DNA from 3 places in the Pontibacter brevis genome. Region 3 is predicted to be linked to each of the others. Evidence: riboswitches for the same ligand, from Rfam matches in the RefSeq annotation. Region 3 holds a riboswitch; each other region holds the start of a gene.

Region 1 (7,100 bases), on a different contig from region 3:
ATGCCACGTATAACAGAGACGCAGAAGGTTTGAAAAACAGTGCTACCACCTCACAGAACAGCGCAGAATCGATGGGGAAAGTTGGTGTCGGAGGAATTATAACAAATGAGGATAAATCAGGAGCTTTGAAGAGCATGAAAGGCGACGAAACAAATAAGCTTAATGCAAAGGAGCCACTTTCTGAGGGGCAAACGACGGATGAACAGAAGAGTAAGTAAGGTAAATTGGTGATGTGGCTTTTCCCTTATTAGCAAGCTATGTTACATGGAACCTGCTGTGTTTTCCAGATAAATGAATGAATGAAAATGCCTCCTGGCCGTCAGGCCGGGAGGCATTTTTCTGCTCCTTATCCGGAAGGAATTTCCTGGAGAATCTTATACAAATTCCCTTAAGCTCCTTCCATAAAAGAACAGCCTAGTCTGCCGTAGGCACTCACACCGGCCACTCTTCCATTCTCCAGGCACTGTCCCAGAACATCCACTCCAGCCTGCATGCGGTAACAAAGGCATCTGTCATGGCTTGTTGCTGCGCAGGGGTGCAGTTTTGCGCCACCTCATCACAAATCTTTATAGCTCTTTCAACTATAACCGAAAATTCTTCCCCGGCATAGGTGTTAATCCATTCCTGGTACGGGTTGTTTTCCTGCTGCGGCTGTTTGTAGATAAAGTCACCTACCTCTTTGTAGATCCAGAAGCAGGGGAGCAGGGCCGCCATGGCAACCTCTACCTGGTCGAGTGCTGCAGTGCTGAGCAGGTAGCGCGTATAATGCTGACAGGTAGGGGAAATGGAAGTACCCGCCTGGATGCCTAATTTCTGAAAATACCCGGCGTGGAGGGCATGCTCCACTACGATGGCACCTTCCGCAAAGCGCATGAACTCCAGTGCATGCTCGGTGGTGTGCGCCCGGGCCGCAATAAGAGAGAGGGCTTTGCCAAAATCAGCCAGGTACAGGGAATCCTGGGCAATATAGAATTTAAACTTTTCCTTCGACAATGTTCCTTTTATCAGCTCACTGATAAAAGGCATCCCGGTTATCTGCTCATATATAGAAGCACCTGCCTCCCACGCATTCTTACTCCAGCTCATGTTTTTGTAGTTTTTGCGGTTGAAAGAAATGGTTTAAAGGGCCGTGTCCTTCTCCTGTCTGAACATCTTTACCCTGGTCAATGGCATGGTGCACGTACTCCCTGGCCTGCTCTATGGCCTCTGTCAGTTCCACACGCATTGCTAAAAAGGCGGCGATGGCGGAGGAGAGGGTGCAGCCTGTGCCATGGGTGTTCTTACTGGCGATGGCCTCTGATTGGAATACCCGCATGTCGCCGTTTTGATGCAGGTATACATCGTAGAGCCGTGGCCCCTGCAGGTGTCCTCCTTTGACCAATACCGAGCGGCAGCCTGTCTCCAGAATAAGGTGTGCGGCATCTTTCATTCCGGCTACATCCTTTATCTGCCTGCCGGCTAAAATTTCTGCCTCATCCAGGTTCGGCGTAGCCAGTTCCGCCAGTGGAAGGAGCTCCTTTTTAAGCAGTGCAATGGTGTTGTCCTCTATCAGCTTATCGCCACTTGTTGCCACCATCACCGGGTCCAGAACAACCGGTACAGCATAGTTTTTCAGTTGTTCGGCAATTGCCTGTACAAGATCTGCACTGTGCACCATGCCTATTTTAATGGCAGCAGGTTTTATGTCGTCCATCACGGCTTTTATCTGGCCCTGCACGATGTCTGCTGGGATACTGTGTATGCCGGTGACGCCACAGGTGTTCTGCACGGTGATAGCCGTAATGGCCGAGGTGCCAAAGCAGCCCAGCGCTGAGAACGTTTTCAGGTCGGCTTGTATGCCCGCACCACCGCCACTGTCTGATCCTGCAATAGTAAGCACGGCAGGGTATTTATAATTTTTCATAAGGCATTCTCTATTTCGTTCCTGATTCTTTCAGCGGCCCGTGCCGGGTTCGGGGCAGAGCAAATGGCAGATACCACAGCCAGGCAGTCGGCACCTGCCTTCACTATATCAGCGGCGTTTGCTTCACTAACGCGGCCAATGGCTACCAGCGGTTTAGCTGTTAAGGCTCTGATGCGGCTGATGCCATCCAGGCCCCATTCGGTCACAGTGTCTTGTTTGGTAGGCGTGGAAAAGACCGGGCTCAGCGCCAGGTAGTCTGCCAGGGCGGCATGCGTGCTGTGCAGGTGCTCCTCGTATTCCAACGAGTAGCCCAGAATGCCACAGGCAGCCCATTCCTTCAGGATAGCAGCGGGTGCCATGTCGTTGTTGCCCACATGAATGCCTGCCGCCTTGCTCTGCACGGCTACCTGCAGGTTGTCGTTCACAATCAGGGGAACCTGGTAGCGGTCCAGCAACTCTTTCAGCTGCTGCGTCTTTTTCAGAAAAGCTTTTTCCGTGAGATTCTTTTCACGTATCTGCACCAGGTCTACGCCCCCTTTCACTGCTGCTTCCACCACCTCGGTTAAGTCACGCCCGAAGCAGGACGCTTGGTTCGTTACCAGGTACAGCCTGTATGGGAAGCTGCTCATGCCTTTCTCTCTAGTTTCAGGCGCTCCATGAAGTCATTTTCAGAGAGCTGGTATAGCGCGTCGAGGAAGTGGAGCTGCAAGGAGCCAGGGCCGGGTGATTTTTCTGCGGCTTTATCGCCTGCTATACCCATCAGGGCCATTGCTGCAGTGGTAGCAGCAAAGGGATCATCGGGGCTTACGGCACAGCAGGCTCCTACCAGCGCACTGGCCGTGCAGCCCATGCCCGTTACCCGCGCCATCAGCGCATGCCCGTTGGAGATAGTGTTGTAGTGGTTCTTAAAAACAATGAAGTCAGAGGCACCCGAAACGCAAACAACAGCGCCCGTGGTGTTGCTCAGCTGTTGCGCGGCCTCAAGGGCTTCTTCGCTCTGGTTTGTACTATCTACTCCTTTGGTATTAGAGCTTGCTTTCGCCAGCGCCATGATCTCAGAGGCGTTTCCCCTGATAACGGAGGGGCGGTAACGCAGTAATTCTTCCAGTACCTGGTTGCGGTAAGGGGTAGCGCCGGCACCTACCGGGTCGAGGACCCACGCTTTTTGAAGCGCATTTGCCTGCTCTACGGCCAGCTTCATGCTCTGCACCCAATACTCGTCCAGCGTGCCGATATTCACAACAAGGGCACCGGCGATAGACACCATGTCGCTTACCTCGCTGTGAGCATGCGCCATAACCGGAGACGCACCTGCAGCCAGCAGAGCATTGGCGGTATTATTCATCACGACGTAGTTGGTGATGTTGTGCACCAACGGTGCGTTTTGCCTGACGGCAGATAAAATATTCCAGAGTTGCTCCTTCATGGTTTCTCTTTTTATGGTAAAACGGCGGCTAAAGAGCTTCCCGGAGAGGAGGAGTGAGATGAAAAGAGGGAATAGCTGTAACAGCCATTCGTGCTTTTCCCTTCGCCAGCATGACCTGGATCAGGTTCAAAGGGTATTGTCTCAGTTCCTGTATGGGAACACCCCTAAAGCCGTTACTAAACTAAGTTAAATCTGCCTGAATTAAAAATGGGAGGCCAGGTAAATGAAGTACGTTCATCCCTGTTATAGCTTGATAGAAGGTAATACCTTCACAGGCCAACTCTATATTAAAACCTCTACTTTCCCATCAGCATCACCAACAACTACCTGCGAGACTTTCGGATGAAGAAACAAGCCACTCTCCACCACACCCGGAATCAATAAAAGGCTTGTGTTCAATTTTTCAGGGTCCTCAATCCGCTTAAAAGCACAATCTGCAATGAGGTTGCCATTGTCCGTTACAAAATCTTTGCCTTCCTGTTGCCGGATGGTTGCTTCACAGCCTAAATCCTTTAATTGTTTTAAGGTCAGTTCAGCTGCAAAAGGCACTATCTCCACGGGCAAAGGAAATTTACCCAACGTATCAACCAGTTTTGTTTCATCTACCACCACAATAAACTGCCGGCTGTTATAGGCAATAATTTTTTCCCGTAGCAGTGCTCCGCCACCGCCTTTAATCAGGTTAAACTGTGCGTCCACTTCATCTGCGCCATCAATAGTTACATCGATCACCTGGATCTCTGAAAAATCAACTAATGTTATGCCTAATTCTTTTGCCATGTTTTCTGACGTTACAGAACTGGCAACAGCTTTTATGTTCAGCCCCGCCTTCACTTTTTCTCCCAATGCCCTTATGGCCCAGGTGGCGGTGGAGCCGGTTCCCAGCCCGACCACCATTCCCTCCTGTACATAAGCTACTGCTTTTCCTGCTGCAAGTTTTTTAGGGTTCATCTGTCTGTTCTTGTTTGGCTTAAGATTTTTTCTTCTGAAAATAGCCCTGACCCGCCTTTGGTAAGTGTGATTTAACCGGGGACAGGAAAGGGCTATGATACATGTTGTGGATTAGCTCGAAGGGAACAGGTAATTTGCAATACTTTGCCTGACATTTGCTGGTGTACATCATTTGCCCCTCTGCTACACTGCTAACGCTAATAACGGTCACCCGCCGTGATATCGGGAGGGAAGATGCTGTCAATTTCAAGTACTTCTTCTACGCTTAACAGTATTTCTACCGCCTTGATATTTTCCTCCAGGTATTTTCTGCGCTTTGTTCCCGGAATAGGTACCATGTCATCGCCTTTGGCTAATACCCACGCCAGTGCCAGTTGCGCTGCGCTAACCCCTTTATCAGCTGCAAGCTTGTTTAGCTTGTCCACGATGTCGAGGTTCTTTTGGAAGTTCTCACCCATAAAGCGCGGGTTGTGCCTGCGGAAGTCACCTTCTTCAAAGTCATCCGGGCTTTTAATGGCACCTGTTAAGAAGCCACGACCAAGAGGGCTGTAGGGTACAAATCCTATTCCCAAGTTGCGCACTGTGTCCAGCACGCCGTTGTTTTCTACGTCTCTTGTCCAAAGGGAGTACTCCGTTTGCACAGCAGTCAGAGGGTGTGTCTTGTGCGCCCTTTCTATCAGTTCCGGTTCAGCTTCTGATATGCCCAGGTAGCGCACCTTGCCTTCTTTTACCAGGTCAGCCATGGCCCCAATGGTATCTTCAATCGGAACATTCGGGTCCATGCGGTGCTGGTAGTAAAGGTCAATGGTATCTACTCCAAGGTTTTTTAAGCTTCCCTCTGCAGATTTGCGCACTGTTTCTGGTCTGCCGTCTATCCGCACCCCATTTTCATCAATGGCAACACCAAACTTGGTAGCAATAAAGACCTGGTCTCTTTTCCCTTTGATGGCTCCACCTATTAAAATTTCATTTGTATGTGGTCCGTACAGTTCGGCAGTGTCAAGGAAATTGATTCCCAGTTCCAGCGCACGGTGTATGGTTGCTACTGATTCGTCATCGTTTCTGTCGCCATAAAAGGCGCTCATGCCCATACAACCTAAACCTATCGCGGATACATCTGGTCCATGTTTTCCTAATGTTCTTTTCTTCATCATGTCGTTTGTTTTCTATGTTCTGTATTTCAGTTGTTAAGCAGATTTATTTTATTTATTCACGCCGCCGAAGCACATGTATTTTATTTCCATGAAATAGTCCATGCCGTATTTCGAGCCCTCTCGTCCGAAGCCGGATTCTTTTACCCCACCAAATGGCGCTACCTCTGTGGAGATGATGCCTTCGTTGATGCCGACCATGCCATACTCCAATGCCTCGGCCACACGCCAGCAACGGTTAACGTCTTTGCTGTAGAAGTAGGAGGCTAGGCCATATTCTGTGTCGTTGGCCATCTGGATAGCTTCTTCCTCAGTGTTAAACCGGAAGATGGGGGCTACAGGCCCGAATACTTCTTCCTTTGCAATGACCATGTCTTCAGTGGCTTCTGCCAGTACGGTTGGCTGAAAGAACAAGCCTTCTATAGCACTGCCGCCTGTTGTGACTTTTGCCCCTTTCTCAACGGCATCCCGTATATGTTCCTGTACTTTCTTGAGCCCTTTTTCATTAATAAGCGGCCCTACCTGTACATTGGTGTCCAGCACATTTCCTGTTTTAAGCCCCTGCACAGCACGGGTAAATTTCTCTACAAATTCATCGTATACCTTGTCCTGCACCAGGATGCGGTTTACGCACACGCATGTTTGCCCGTTGTGCCGGTACTTGGCTGCCAGGGCGCCCTTCACTGCTTCGTCTATGTCCGCATCTTCAAAAACAATAAAGGGGGCATTCCCTCCCAATTCCAGCGAGAGTTTCTTCAGTGTGGAGGAGCACTGGCTCATCAGGATTTTGCCGACAGGAGTAGACCCTGTAAAGGAGAGCTTCCGGACCTTCGGGTTCTCGCAAAGTTCCTTGCCGACCTCGCTGCTGTCTGTCGTGGTGACGGTATTGTACACGCCAGGCGGGAAGCCGGCTTGCTCAGCCAGTTTACAGAGGGCCAGGGCTGTCAGGGGTGTCTCGAGCGGTGGTTTGATGACAACAGGGCTGCCGGCTGCCAGTGCAGGACCCACTTTGCGCGTAATCATGGCCAGTGGGAAATTCCAGGGGGTGATGGCTGCTGTCACACCAATAGCTTGTTTGATCACCACCAGGCGCCTGTCTTTTGTGTGAGGTGGTATGACATCGCCGTAAGCACGTTTGGCTTCCTCGGCAAACCATTCAATAAAAGAGGCGCCATAGTTCACTTCGCCCAGGCTTTCTGCCATTACCTTACCAGATTCGAGGGTCATGATGCGGGCCAGCTCCTCTTTGTTTTCCATGATAAGGTGAAACCAGTTACGCAGCATGGCAGACCTTTCTTTGGCCGTCATATCGCGGTAAGCAGGCCAGGCTGCATGGGCTGCGTCAATGGCTTTGCGCACGTCCTCCCGGTTCATATCGGGCACAGAACCTAGAACTTCGCCAGTGGCAGGATTGGTCACCTCAAAGGTTTTGCCACTTCGGGCTTCAATCCATTGGCCGTTTATGTATGCTGCTGTTTTAATAAGACTACTTTTTCCCATTTGGTGCTTCTATGGTGCTTTTATTTTTTGAACAGGCTCTTAGGGCGAAAGGCTGTTCCTTTTGCCTCTCCTGCTAAACGGCACATCACGCTGGTTCCTTTTTTCTTTTTACAGGTGCCTTTGGCATGGTCAGATTTAAACTACTGCTTTTTACAGTCTGCAGAAGGTG
Region 2 (7,100 bases), on a different contig from region 3:
TAGCGGTCTTTTGAACCTTCCTCCATCGCTTCCACAGAACCCATACCGCGGTAAGTTTTGAACTTACGTCCTTCGTAAATAATCATTTCACCCGGCGCTTCTTCCGTACCTGCCAGCAGGGAGCCTATCATCACAGTGCTTGCACCGCCCGCAAGGGCCTTTACAATATCACCGGAAAACTTAATACCACCGTCTGCAATCACTGGTACACCTGTGCCTTCCAGGCCGCGTACCGCTTCCATTACGGCAGATAGCTGCGGCACACCGATACCGGCAATGACACGGGTGGTACAGATAGAGCCAGGGCCTACACCTACCTTCACGGCATCGGCACCAGCTTCTGCCAGGGCTTTTGCACCCTCAGCTGTTGCAATGTTACCGGCTATCAGGTCCAGGTTCGGGAAAGCTTCTTTTATTCTTTTTACAGCATCAAGCACACCTTTTGAGTGGCCGTGGGCTGTGTCAACGCTTATCACGTCTACACCGGCTTCCACCAATGCCTTCACGCGGTCCAGCACGTCAGCGGTAACGCCTACGGCGGCACCTACACGCAGGCGGCCAAACTCATCTTTGCAGGCAAAGGGACGGTCCTTCTTTTTCAGGATGTCTTTGTACGTAATCAGGCCGACTAGTTTACCCTCCTCGTCCACTACCGGCAGTTTCTCTATCTTATACTCCTGCAGAATATCTTCTGCCTTGGCCATGTCGGTACCCTTGGCAGCCGTCACCAGGTTTTGGGTGGTCATAACAGAGGACACGCTTTGCGTCAGGTCTTTTTCGAAACGCAGGTCGCGGTTCGTGATAATGCCGGTCAGTTTGCCCGCATCGTTCACAATTGGAATGCCTCCAATCTTGTTCTCGGTCATAATCTGCACGGCGTCACCCAATGTGGCTTTCTCATTCAGGGTGATTGGGTCGAGAATCATGCCGCTCTCCGAACGCTTCACTTTGCGTACCTGCTGCGCCTGCTTCTTGATTGACATGTTTTTATGGATAAAGCCGATGCCGCCTTCCTGCGCCATTGCAATGGCCAGATCAGCCTCTGTTACAGTATCCATGGCAGCCGACACAAGCGGAATATTGATGCGAATGTTGCGTGTGAGCTGCGAAGAAGTGTCTGTCTGGTTGGGGAGTACCTCCGAGTAGGCCGGAAGTAAAAGCACGTCATCGTAGGTGAGTGCTTCGAATAATATCTTAGACTGATCAGAGATCATGGCAAATAAATTAAGGGTTGTTATTTGCCGCGTAAAATTAAGGAAATTTCTTTAGAATATGCTGCAACTAAGTGTGTAATATTTTTTAGCAGCATTTAAGACAAGATGCGCTTAGTATTTTTTCATTGTGGTATCCACCTGTGTGGCCCATGCGTGTATACCGCCTTTCAGGTTGAGGATGTTCTCATACCCGAGGCGCTGGCTGAGGTAGTTGATGGCCTGTGCACTGCGAAAACCATGGTGGCAAACCATTACCACCGGAATGTCGCGCCGGATGCGGTTCGCTTGTTTTGGCAGCTCGCCCATCGGGATAAGCTCTCCGCCTAAGTTGCAAATTTCAAATTCTGATGGTTCCCGCACGTCTACTATTTGTATGTTGCTACTGCGCGACAGTCGTTCCTTCAGTTCCTGAGCCGTAATTTCATCCATAGGTTTTCTTTTTTAGTAGCATGGTATACGAATGGCAACGGTATTACGACACCCTGTCTGCATCGTTTTACCTTATTTCCCCCGGACTTCAAATTTAAACAGGGAATTGTTTACATAAGGTGTTCCGGGAGGTTAAATTGCAACGATGAATGTGGTGCAAAGTATTTTAGAAGCCCTGCAGGCCATGAACCTGGTGGAGTTAACAGGTGTGGTGACAGGAATAGCCTGTGTGTGGCTGGCGGCAAAGCAAAACGTCTGGACGTGGCCGATAGGACTGGTAAGCGTGGGCATGTATGTGTTCGTTTTTTATGATGCGCGCCTTTATGCCGACATGGGACTGAATGCCTTTTATTTTGTTACGAGCTTGTATGGTTGGTACGTGTGGCTATACGGAGGCAAGAACCATTCTGAGCGCAAAGTAGGGCGGATAAACAAAAAGGAACTGACAGTGCTGCTGGCACTGGGGTTGGTGTTTACATTGGGCCTGGGGTACTTTCTGGATAACTATACCGATGCAGACCTGTCTTATACAGACTCTGCCACCACTGCCATTAGCCTGATTGGTTATTGGATGATGGCAAAAAAGCAACTGGAGAACTGGATTGTATGGCTGGTGGTAGACGTAGTGTATGTGGGAGTGTACACGTATAAAGACCTTTACCTGACCAGCTTTCTGTACTTTGTTTTCCTGCTTCTGTCTATAAAGGGTTACCTCGACTGGAAAAAGGATTTGGTGGCACTGAAACAGGCTCCTGCGGAAGCGAATGCATAGTGCTACTTATTCGTCTTATTGTGAAAGTCCTGCAAGGGTAGCTACACGTACAAGTTAAACGAGTACGATTGCTGCGATCCCGCTAAGGGCGTAGAATGTTTCACCACAACCCTGCAGCATATGAGACAACGTAAACTGGAGTTACCTGAAGAGTTGAAGTTTGAAAATCGTTTAAAGTGGGGCTATGAATCTCCGGATGAAAGCCCAAAGCAGGTTCATTTGAATCAATACGGCGAAAAGCAGCCTAGAACAGTGGAATTGTATAACTTCTACGATTACAGCTTTTCGGAGAATTAGCGCAATAAAATAATGTGCAACAGCAAGGGGTGCCGGAGTTTTCTCCGGCACCCCTTGCTGTTTTAGGAACTAACCAAATTGTCATGCTTTCTACGGATGTAATCCCGACCTTTGCCCTATGCTCAAAATTGCGATAACAGGGCCTGAGTCTACAGGCAAGTCTACCCTAGCGGAGAATTTGGCCCGGCACTATGACACAGTGTGGGTCCCGGAGTATGCCCGCACCTATGTGGGCAACCTGGGCAGGCCCTACACCTTAGAAGACTTAGAGGCCATTGCCAGAGGGCAACTGGCGCTGGAGCAGGAGATGCAGCCCCAGGCAAAGCGCATTCTCTTTTCGGATACAGACCTGCTGGTCATCAAGATCTGGAGCGAGCATGCCTTTGGCCAATGCCCCACCTGGATACAGGATAAACTAAAGCAACAGAATTACAACCTTTGCCTGCTCATGGGCGTTGATTTGCCCTGGGAGCCGGATCCACAGCGCGAACATCCGCACCTGCGGCAGTACTTTTATGAGTGGTACAAGCGGGAACTGCAGGCGCTGGGAGTGCCTTTTGTGGAAATTTACGGGCAGCAGGAAGAACGATTGCAACTGGCCTGCCGCCATATAGATGCTCTGCTCCAACAACATGACCTTCTGAAAAAATAAACTATGCTACATATCCTAGAAAACGAACAGTATAAAGTGGGGGTAGAGAGCCAGGGAGCCGAACTACAGCACTTTTTTAAAAAAGACGAGAACCAGGAGCTTGTATGGGTTGGTGATCCAGCTATCTGGAGTGGCCAGGCCCCTAATCTTTTTCCTATTGTTGGCGAATTGCCAAACCAGCAGTACACCTACAATGGCAAAACTTACCATATGAAGCGCCATGGTTTTGCGCGCCGCAGGGAGTTTAAGTTAGTAGATGAGAAAAAGAACAAGCTGGTATTCGAGTTAAAGCACGACGAGGAGACGATGGAACAGTATCCTTTTGAGTTCAGGCTGCTGATTGCATACCAACTGCAGCAGAACAGGCTGTCCGTCACCTACCAGGTTACAAACCCCGATGATGAGAAAATGTACTTTTCTGTTGGGGCGCACCCGGGTTTTAATGTGCCGCTTTACCCAAACGAGCGCTACGAAGACTACTATATCCAATTTGAGGAAGAGGAGACTGCAAGTCGCCATCTGCTGAGTGAGGAGGGCCTGCTAAATGGCGACACAGAACGCTTGCTGGAGCAAAGTAAGGTGCTGCCCCTGGACCGCAGCCTGTTCGACAAGGACGCTGTGGTGCTCAAGCGCCTGAAGTCAGAGAAAGTGACGCTGGCTAGCCGCACTAACCCGCGCCGCATAGAGGTGGCTTTTGAAGGGTTTCCGTACTTAGGTATATGGGCTAAGCCTGGTCCGGCACCGTTTGTGTGCATAGAGCCTTGGTGTGGCATCGCCAGCCGGGTAGGAGAGACCGGAGAACTGCAGGACAAAGAAGGAATAATTGAGCTGAGGCCCGGGCAGATTTTCGAGCGTACTTTTACTGTTACTGTGCTATAGCCGGTACAGGAACCGCAGACACAAAGTATAAACTGCAGGTGATAAGGCAGTCTAATAGCAACCTATTTAACATCTGATACGAAAAGGGCCCTGTTTATCAAACCTTAAGTTCCGCAAGGCCTTTTTTTGATACTGTTGCGTGTAAATTAAAAGCAGCGGCCCCGACTGAATCAAAGTATTCAGTCGGGGCCGCTGCTTTTAATTTACACTTTTCTTAATGCACTGATGGTTCCGGGAACTTCGGAACCTTTATGTTTCTAAAGTCATACTTCGGCTCAAAATCGTTGATGGGCAACGAAATGCCGGGTGGAAGGTCAATGTCTGGCAGATCATCGCCTAGCGGTTCGCCTCCGTCATCGTCATTGTCAGTGGATGGCGGGCGGTTAAATCTGTTGCGTGGGGCGAATGCATAGTAGGCGAGTATCGTCAAAAGGGCTACAGTATATATAATGCTAATCATCATCGCGGTAATACATTAAAATGTTAATGTTATGCCGCTTATTTCTGCGGCAAAGGTTTCAAATTCAGTACGTAAGGGGAAAGGTGCCTTAGTATGTTTTACAACGTACTTTTGGCCTTTGTGGTTATCTGTAAAAGCAAATTTTGAGTAGGAGTGCAGCAGCAAAAGCCGAATGCTTTACAAAGTATAATTATTCCTTCTTTGTTTGAAAGGTAAAGCCCCGTACCTTTGCGGTAGTTTAGGGGGTGCCTTAATAAAACGGGCTGAGATCATACCCATTGAACCTGATCCGGGTAGTGCCGGCGAAGGGAAAAAACGGTAACGAAATTTAACAGGATGCTCACCCCTGGCATGCCTGTATGTTTCATCAATTCATTTCTTTATAATGCGTAATTTCTTTATCGCAGTGGCAGCACTTCTGTTGCCTATGCAATTGCTGGCCCAGTACCAACTGAGCGGGCGCGTAACAAGTGCAGCCAATGGCGGGGCCCTGGCCGGAGCTAACGTAGTGCTGGAGCGGACAGGTACAGGTGTGTCTGCAGGAGCAGATGGCCAGTTCTCATTTCAAAACTTACCCTCCGGAAACTATAGTCTGAAAGTAACTTACCTTGGCTATGAGCAGAAGAAGGTAACGGTGGCCTTGCAGCAGGATGCCCGGGTAGAAATAGTGCTTCAGCCGCAGGCTCTGCAGACAAGCGAAGTGGTAGTGCAGGCTACACGTGCCGATGCACGCACAGGTACCACCTTTACCAACGTGACGCAGGAGGAGATAGCGGAGCGTAACTTCGGGCAGGACTTGCCTTACCTGCTGGAGCAGGTGCCTTCTGTGGTAGTGAACTCCGATGCCGGCGCAGGCGTGGGCTATACCGGCATCCGTATCCGGGGCTCTGATATCACCCGTATCAACGTAACCGTTAACGGTATTCCAATCAATGACCCGGAAAGCCATGGTGTGTTTTTCGTGAACATGCCTGATTTTGCCTCCTCGGTGGAAGACATACAGGTGCAGCGGGGCGTGGGAACCTCTACAAATGGTGCCGGTGCCTTTGGCGCCAGCCTCAACATCCAGACGCAGCAGGTGCGTCGGGAGGCCTATGCCGAGACAGACCATACCTACGGCTCCTTTAATACCTGGCGGAACAACGTGCGCTTCGGAACAGGGCTAATCAACGGTAAGTTTGCCTTTGATGGCCGCCTGTCGCGCATTAAGTCCGATGGCTATATAGACCGTGCTTCTTCTGACTTGAAATCCTTCTATTTTTCAGGCGGCTACTACGGCGACAAAACCTCTCTGAAGTTTATTGCATTCTCCGGGGCCGAGCAGACGTACCAGGCGTGGTATGGCACTCCGGAGGCGTTGGTATACGGCACTGCCGCAGATGTGCAGGCCTACATCGATCGCAACTACATTGAGGGCGCTAACCGGGAAAACCTGCTAAGCGCGGGTCGCCGCTACAACTACTACACCTACGACAATGAAACCGACAACTATCAGCAGGACCATTACCAGTTGCACCTGTCGCATGATTTTATGCCGGGGCTGAGTTTTTCGGGAGCGCTGCATTATACGTACGGGCGTGGTTATTATGAGCAGTTCAGGCCAAATGACAGGTTGTCTAATTACGGGCTGCCAAGCGTGGAAATAGGAGAGACGATCATTTCCAGATCTGATATCATACGTCGCCGTTGGCTGGACAACGACTTCTACGGTGCCACTTATGCACTGCAGTACAACCCAAACAGCCGCCTGAATGCTACGCTTGGAGGTGCCTGGAACAGGTACGATGGCCGCCATTTCGGTGAGGTTATCTGGGCCCGCTATGCCTCTACTTCTAACATTCGTGATAAGTACTATGATAACGATGCCGTGAAAACGGATTTCAACATCTTTGCAAAAACAACTTATGGCTTAACAGATAAGCTGTTTGTGTTTGGTGATGTGCAGGTGCGCACGATCAACTATGGCTTCGAGGGCTTTGACAATGACCTTGTAAGCATAGATCAGGAAGTGGATTACACTTTCATCAATCCAAAGGCGGGTATTACGTATAACCTGCAGCCGGAGCACCAGTTGTATGCCTCTTATGCCATCAGTAACCGGGAGCCTGTTCGCAAAGACTTTATTGAGTCGACACCGAGCAGCCGGCCAAAGCATGAGACGCTGCGCAATATAGAGGCTGGTTACCGGGGGCATATCGGCTTAACAGAACTGGCCGGTAAGGCGCTGACGGCAAATGTAGAGGCGAACTACTTCTACATGAACTATAAAAACCAGTTGGTACTGACAGGGCAGATAAATGATGTTGGCGCCTACACCCGCACCAACATCGACGACAGCTACCGCCAGGGGATGGAACTGTCTGGTGTGATGCGCTTAGGAGAAGTTGCTTCCTTCAC
Region 3 (7,100 bases):
TCAGAGAAACCGACAGAGCCACTGCAGCCACCACAGCGAAGCATCAGCTTACCTTTTCCACTTCTTTTCATCAATTAGCAGACGTCCAGCACCACCACACGCAATTCGACTACGCCTTTCTGAGCCCCATTTTTCAGAGCATATCCAAAAAGGATTATCCCGCTGCCTTTTCTCTTGATGAGTTAGAAGAAACGTTGCCTAAAGCTACGCTGCCTGTTATAGCTTTAGGGGGCATAACAGCCGAAAAGTTGCCACAAGTGCAGGAGCTTGGCTTCGCCGGAGCCGCCTTGCTGGGCGCTATTTGGGAGCAGCCAGCGCCGGTGGAAGCATTCAGGAATCTGCTAAACACTTTATAGCCTCCCCGGAGACCAAGACTTCGCAGCGTGCGCAGTTCCTGTAAAAGTACGCTACGGCAGTTTAAGTTAACAGCTGCAAACCCAGACCAGCAGAAGAAAGCAACTCCCTATCTCTAGAACTTTCTAACTCTCTAACTTCCAAACTTTCTAACCTATAACGCTGTCCCAGTCTTTCCAGATGGCCTCGTAGCCCTGGCTGCGGATCATTTGCACGATTTCGGCGGGAGAGCGCTCGTCGCTGATTTCAAACTGTTCCAGCGCCTGCACTCCACTGGCATAGCCGCCGGGGTCTGTTTTAGAGCCGGCACTGATAGAGGTAATGCCGAGCCGGACCAGGTTATTGCGGAAGTTCGGGCTCTCCCGCGTCGATAGCGATAACTCTACCTCCTCATTCCAGATGCGGTAGGCGCAGATCAACTGTACCAGTTCCCGGTCGTTCATGTCTACTTTAGGGGGTAGCCCGCCGGAAAAAGGGCGTAAGCGTGGGAAGGAGAGGCTGTATTTGGTTTGCCAGTAGGTGCGCTCGAGGTACTGCAGGTGCAGTGCTGTAAAAAAGCTGTCGGTGCGCCAGTCTTCCAAACCAATCAGCACCCCTAAACCAATCTTGTGGATACCGGCTTTGCCCAGACGGTCCGGCGTTTCAAGGCGGTACTGGAAGTTTGACTTTTTGCCTTTGGGGTGATGCTTTTTATAATCCTCATGGTGATACGTTTCCTGGTAGACCAGCACCGTGTTCAAGCCTAGCGGAATAAGCTGTTCATACTCCTGCTGGTCCAGCGGCTGTACTTCCATTGAGATGTGCGAGAAGTAGGGGCGGAGCAATTGCAGTGCTTCCTTGAAATATGCCACGCCCACGGTTTTGTTTGCTTCGCCTGTTACCAGCAGCACATGATCATAGCCGTAGCTTTTGATTACCTCCACTTCTTTCAGAATCTGCGCTGGTGTAAGGGTGGTGCGGGGCATGGGGTTGTCGAGGCTGAAGCCGCAGTAAGTGCAGATGTTCTGGCACTCGTTGGAGAGGTAAAGGGGCAGGTACATCTGCAGCGTTTTGCCGAAACGTTTCTGCGTGAGCTGCTGGCTCAGCGCCGCCATCTGCTCTAAATAGGGCGCAGCGGCAGGCGAAATCAGGGCCTTGAAATCCTCCAGGGTCCGCACAGGTTTAGAAAGTGCCCGCTCCACGTCTGCCGCCGTTTTGGCGTAGATGCTGCTCTTTACCTCGTCCCAGTTTTGTTGTTCAAATATAGCCTGAAAAGACATTGGGTTGCTATTTTAGTTGCTGCTTTGTGCTGGCGCCGTGCTTTTTTGGATCAGTTGACACGAACTGCAAGCTCGCGCCAGCGTGGGTTAATCTATGCTCTTTCATCATAATCTTAAAGCTCATCCAGAAACGCCGTCAGCGGACTGCTGGCTTGTGCTGTGATGCCTGTGGGAGCCAGCTTCGCCTCGTAGGCCATGCGTCCGGCCTCCACTGCCATCTTAAAAGCTGTAGCCATCATCACCGGGTTTTGTGACACGGCGATGGCGGTGTTCACCAGTACAGCATCGGCTCCAAGCTCCATGGCCTCCACGGCGTGTGAGGGCGCGCCAATGCCGGCATCCACCACCACCGGCACTTTGCTCTGCTGAATGATAATCTCCAGAAAAGCGCGTGTCTGCAGGCCGTTGTTGCTTCCGATAGGGGAGCCCAGCGGCATTACTGCGGCTACGCCCACTTCTTCCAGGCGCTTGCACAGCACCGGGTCGGCATGAATGTAGGGTAGCACCACAAAACCCAGCTTTACCAGCTCTTCGGCTGCTTTCAGGGTTTCTACCGGGTCTGGGAGGAGGTACTTCGGGTCGGGGTGTATCTCAAGTTTGAGCCAGTTCGTTTCCAGTGCTTCGCGGGCCAGTTGGGCGGCAAAAACAGCCTCTTTCGCATTTCGCACACCGGAGGTGTTAGGCAAGAGGTTGAACTGCGGGTGCTCCAGGTGCGGCAGAATATCATCCTGCCCGTGCTGTACATCCACGCGCTTCAACGCTACGGTGACCAGCTCAGAGCCGGATGCCAGCAGTGCTTCCTCCATCTGCTTTCCGGAGCCAAACTTGCCGGTTCCGGTGAAGAGGCGGGAGGTAAAGGTTTTATCGGCTATGGTTAACTGTTTCATACTTGTTTCTCTGTTGTTAAACTGAAATGCTGATTGAATTCAGCCAAAGAAGCGGCTCTGTCCTGTGCCAGCGTAATGGCTGAGGAAACGGCAACGCCATGGATGCCCGTTGGCAGCAGCAGCGGCACATCGGTTGCCAGGATGCCGCCAATGGCTATAATAGGAATGCTGATGCCCGCTTCGCGGCACTGCTGCAGGATAGAAGTATAGCCTTCCAGGCCGAGAACAGGGCTGAGGTTCTCTTTGGTGCTGGTGAAGCGGTAGGGGCCAAGGCCGATGTAATCCACGCCTTGCTCTGTCAGCCGCACGATGTCCTCAAAGGTGTTGGCCGTGCCGCCTATTATTTTCTCTGGCCCCAGCAGCTTCCGTGCTTCCGTGGGCTGCATGTCCAGCTGGCCCAGGTGCACACCATCGGCATCTACTTCCGCGGCCAGTGCCACATTGTCGTTGATGATGAACGTGCAGCCATAGTGTTGACAGATGGTTTTGGTTTGCAGCGCCAGGTCCTTCCAAACCTCGTAAGGCTGTTTTTTTACCCGCAGCTGTACCCAGTTGGCACCTGCCCGGCAGGCAGCCCCGGCAGCCATGGCATGGGTAAGTCCACGGGCTTCCTGTGTGATATAATGTAGTTTCGAAATCATACTTTCAAATGATAAGCTATGGTTGCATGAGGGAAAATAGACTGCCAGCGCAAGATGCTAGCGCGAGCTTATAGCTCGTGCTTCAGTTTTTGCCTGACATGAGAGGGGAAGAGAGGTACGAGCTACAAGCTCGCACCAGCACTTCATGTCAGACAAAAGACCTCGCAGCGTGCGCAGCTCCTGCGAGCGTCTGCCTATGAGTATATCTCCGAGCCTTTTGCTTTGAAAACCTCCGCTTGCTCCTGCATGCCCTGCTGCAATGCTTCTTCTTCGGATGCGCCCTTGGTTTTGGCATACTCCCGTACCTCCTGCGTAATTTTCATGGAGCAGAAGTGAGGACCGCACATCGAGCAGAAGTGCGCTACTTTGGCACCCTCGGCAGGCAACGTTTCGTCATGGTATTCGCGGGCCGTGTCGGGGTCGAGGGACAGGTTGAACTGGTCCTGCCAGCGGAATTCGAAACGGGCTTTGCTCAGGGCGTTGTCGCGGTACTGTGCGCCGGGGTGGCCTTTGGCTAAATCGGCGGCGTGGGCGGCGAGTTTGTAGGTAATCACGCCGTCCTTTACATCTTTTTTGTTCGGCAGCCCAAGGTGCTCTTTTGGTGTTACATAGCAAAGCATGGCCGTGCCGTACCAGCCAATCATCGCAGCGCCAATGGCAGACGTAATGTGGTCGTAGCCGGGGGCAATGTCGGTGGTGAGGGGGCCTAAAGTATAAAAAGGTGCCTCACCGCATACTTCCAGCTGCTTGTCCATGTTCTCTTTGATGAGGTGCATCGGAATATGCCCGGGGCCCTCTATGATCACCTGCACATCGTGCTTCCAGGCAATCTTTGTCAGTTCGCCCAGCGTTTCCAGTTCAGCGAACTGGGCGGCATCGTTGGCATCGGCAATAGAGCCTGGGCGCAAGCCATCTCCCAGAGAGAAAGCCACATCATACGCCTTCATGATTTCGCAAATTTCCTCGAAGTGCGTGTACAGGAAGTTTTCCTGGTGATGTGCCAGGCACCATTTTGCCATAATCGAGCCGCCCCTTGATACGATGCCCGTCAGGCGGTTTGCCGTAAGCGGCACGTACCGCAGCAGCACACCGGCATGTATGGTGAAATAGTCTACGCCCTGCTCGGCCTGCTCAATCAGCGTATCTCTGAAAACCTCCCAGGTCAGGTCTTCTGCTTTGCCGTTCACTTTCTCCAGCGCCTGGTAAATCGGCACGGTGCCAATCGGAACGGGGGAGTTGCGGATAATCCACTCGCGGGTTTCGTGGATGTTTTTGCCCGTAGAAAGGTCCATGATGGTGTCGGCGCCCCAGCGGCAGGCCCACACGGCTTTTTCCACTTCCTCTTCTATGCTGGAGGTAACCGCGGAGTTGCCGATGTTGGCGTTTATCTTCACAAGAAAGTTACGGCCGATGATCATCGGTTCACTCTCGGGGTGGTTGATGTTGGACGGTATCACAGCGCGGCCAGCCGCTACCTCCTGGCGCACAAACTCCGGCGTAATAAATTTCTGAGGTGTGTTGGCACCAAAGCTGTTGCCTGCGTGCTGGTGCCCGATGTTCTCCATTTCTGCCAGGCGCTGGTTTTCCCGGATGGCGATGTACTCCATTTCCGGGGTAATGATGCCTTTGCGTGCATAGTGCAGTTGTGTTACGTTCTGGCCAGGCTTGGCGCGGTAGGGTTTGCTCAGGTGCTGAAAACGCAGTTCGTCCAGGCTAGCATTGTGCAGGCGCTCCTGCCCGTACTCCGATGTAATGCCCGGCAACTGCTCCACATCGCCACGGCTCCGTATCCATTCTTCGCGCAGGCGCGCCAGGCCCTGCCGCACATCAATCGCTACGTTTTCGTCGGTGTAGGGACCGCTGGTATCATATACCGTTACCGCTGGGTTTTGCTGGCGCTCTTCCACACCCAGGAACTTGTGCACGGTATCCTCCAGCGTGATTTCGCGCATCGCGACACGTATATTATATAGCTGGCCGGGCACGTATACTTTGCGAGACGCCGGGAAAGGCGTGCGCGTGATCGTGTTGGCCGTAGGCGTTTTTTCTTGTCTCATATTTCTTCTTGATAAGTTTAGTAGGTAGGGGAAAGCGCTATCCGCCCTGGGTAGCGCGGATAAGGGTGAGCCGGTCGTTTTCCTGCAGCTGGTAAGAAGCCCAGTTGCTGCGGGGTACTACCTGGTCGTTAATGGCTACGGCAATGCCACGAACGTGCTCCAATGCTAAAAGCTGAAGCAAAGCGGATACGGAGGAAGACTCAGGGAGCTCCTTAGTTTGGTTGTTTAAGAAAATGGTCATGGTTTGCTCGGGATGGGATGCAGGTAGCACCGGCGCTTACCGGCCGAGCGGAATCAAGAAGAAGTTGGAGGACAGGTGTGGTGTATCTCAGCATAACTTTTCCCTTCGTCAGTGCTAACTGTATCAGGTTCAGAGGGTATTTCTCAGTCCTGCCTTTCTGTTTGGCGGCAGGACACCCCTAAAGTGTTGTGCTAAAGGTAAACAAAGTCTGCGGTAACTTCCAAATGTGCAGGCAGGATTGTGGCTTGTAAAAAATAAGCAGGCTCTTCTGCTCCACCCCTGACAATGGCAGATACACGCTGCCCGGGCCAGGATGCCTCAGTTGCCATTAATGTAAAATTTAGTAGTTTTATGATGTAACCCAAAAATAACCTACAATAAAGAACTATGAAGTACCACCCAATAGGGCAGGAACTGTTTGTGCAACACCGCCGCCAGTTTGTAAAGCAACTCAAACCCTCCTCCATTGCTGTGTTCCATTCCAACGACGTAATGCCCCTCAATGCAGACGCTACCATGCCTTTCCGGCAAAGCAGCGACTTGTTCTACTTAAGTGGGGTAGACCAGGAGGAAAGTATTCTGATGCTTTTCCCGGATGCAAAAGACGAGCGCATGAAAGAGGTTCTTTTTGTACGCGAAACAAACGACCACATTCTTACCTGGGAGGGATATAAGCTGTCCAAGCAGCAGGCCCGGGAGGTATCTGGTATCGAGACTGTTTTGTGGACACATGAGTTTGAGCAGATACTGAGAAGCCAGCTTTTTGAGGCGGAGCACATTTACCTTAACACAAACGAGCACCTCCGTGCCGTCATAGAGGTGGAGACCCGCGACGCCCGCTTTATAAAGTGGTGCCAGCAGCATTACCCTTTGCACAGGTACGAACGCAGTGCCCCTATCATGCACCAGCTGCGCGCCATAAAGTCGGAGCAGGAGGTGGCGCTGATTCAGCAGGCCTGCGATATTACAGAAAAGGGGTTTCGTCGCCTTTTAAGCTTTATAAAGCCGGGGGTAATGGAGTATGAGATAGAGGCAGAGCTTTACCACGAGTTTCTGCGCAACCGCTCCCGGGGGCCGGCTTACCAGCCTATTATTGCCTCTGGCGGTAATGCCTGTATCCTGCATTATGTAGATAACAACCAGGAGTGTGAGGATGGAGAGCTGGTGCTGATGGATTTTGGAGCAGAATACGCTAATTATGCCGCAGACCTGACACGCACAGTGCCGGTAAACGGAAAATTTACGCCACGTCAGCGCGACGTGTATAATTCGGTGCTGACGGTGATGAAAGCTGCCACACAAATGCTGGTGCCGGGCAACACCCTGGACCAGTACCACAAATTTGTAGGTATCGTAATGGAGAACGAGCTCATCAGACTGGGGCTGCTGAACGAAAGCGATGTACGAAACCAGGACCCCGCCAAGCCTGTGTACAAGAAGTATTTTATGCATGGCACCTCGCACCACCTGGGCCTGGACGTGCATGATGTCGGTAACAAGTTTCGGGCGTTTGAAGAAGGCATGGTGTTTACCTGCGAGCCCGGCATCTATATCCGGGAAGAAGGAATAGGCATACGCCTGGAGAACGATATCCTCATTACGAAGAACGGGCCGCGTGACCTGATGCAGACCATTCCGATTGAGGCAGACGATATTGAGCG

Evidence for each region. A riboswitch is a leader RNA that binds a small molecule or an ion and turns the genes downstream of it on or off. The one in region 3 is predicted to bind thiamine pyrophosphate.
Region 1: another riboswitch for thiamine pyrophosphate. It lies ahead of thiM (hydroxyethylthiazole kinase); the one in region 3 lies ahead of thiS (sulfur carrier protein ThiS).
Region 2: another riboswitch for thiamine pyrophosphate. It lies ahead of ACYVB1_RS03710 (TonB-dependent receptor); the one in region 3 lies ahead of thiS (sulfur carrier protein ThiS).

What each region holds. Positions count from the first base shown of each region.
Region 1 is NZ_BAAGXV010000012.1:116,552-123,651, forward strand. Features, by position in the region: gene ACYVB1_RS03485 (hypothetical protein) at 1-218, shown strand, start outside; gene tenA (thiaminase II) at 433-1,086, opposite strand; gene thiD (bifunctional hydroxymethylpyrimidine kinase/phosphomethylpyrimidine kinase) at 1,073-1,903, opposite strand; gene thiE (thiamine phosphate synthase) at 1,900-2,532, opposite strand; gene thiM (hydroxyethylthiazole kinase) at 2,529-3,329, opposite strand; TPP riboswitch at 3,410-3,505, opposite strand; gene rpiA (ribose-5-phosphate isomerase RpiA) at 3,612-4,280, opposite strand; gene ACYVB1_RS03515 (aldo/keto reductase) at 4,478-5,434, opposite strand; gene ACYVB1_RS03520 (NAD-dependent succinate-semialdehyde dehydrogenase) at 5,483-6,931, opposite strand.
Region 2 is NZ_BAAGXV010000013.1:1,419-8,518, reverse strand. Features, by position in the region: gene guaB (IMP dehydrogenase) at 1-1,214, opposite strand, end outside; gene ACYVB1_RS03740 (rhodanese-like domain-containing protein) at 1,326-1,643, opposite strand; gene pnuC (nicotinamide riboside transporter PnuC) at 1,798-2,415, shown strand; gene ACYVB1_RS03730 (hypothetical protein) at 2,536-2,712, shown strand; gene ACYVB1_RS03725 (AAA family ATPase) at 2,831-3,364, shown strand; gene ACYVB1_RS03720 (aldose 1-epimerase family protein) at 3,368-4,243, shown strand; gene ACYVB1_RS03715 (hypothetical protein) at 4,458-4,706, opposite strand; TPP riboswitch at 4,935-5,032, shown strand; gene ACYVB1_RS03710 (TonB-dependent receptor) at 5,089-7,100, shown strand, end outside.
Region 3 is NZ_BAAGXV010000075.1:29,034-36,133, forward strand. Features, by position in the region: gene ACYVB1_RS15635 (thiamine phosphate synthase) at 1-356, shown strand, start outside; gene thiH (2-iminoacetate synthase ThiH) at 504-1,613, opposite strand; gene ACYVB1_RS15645 (thiazole synthase) at 1,727-2,500, opposite strand; gene ACYVB1_RS15650 (thiamine phosphate synthase) at 2,497-3,141, opposite strand; gene thiC (phosphomethylpyrimidine synthase ThiC) at 3,336-5,198, opposite strand; gene thiS (sulfur carrier protein ThiS) at 5,236-5,439, opposite strand; TPP riboswitch at 5,523-5,629, opposite strand; gene ACYVB1_RS15665 (aminopeptidase P N-terminal domain-containing protein) at 5,827-7,100, shown strand, end outside.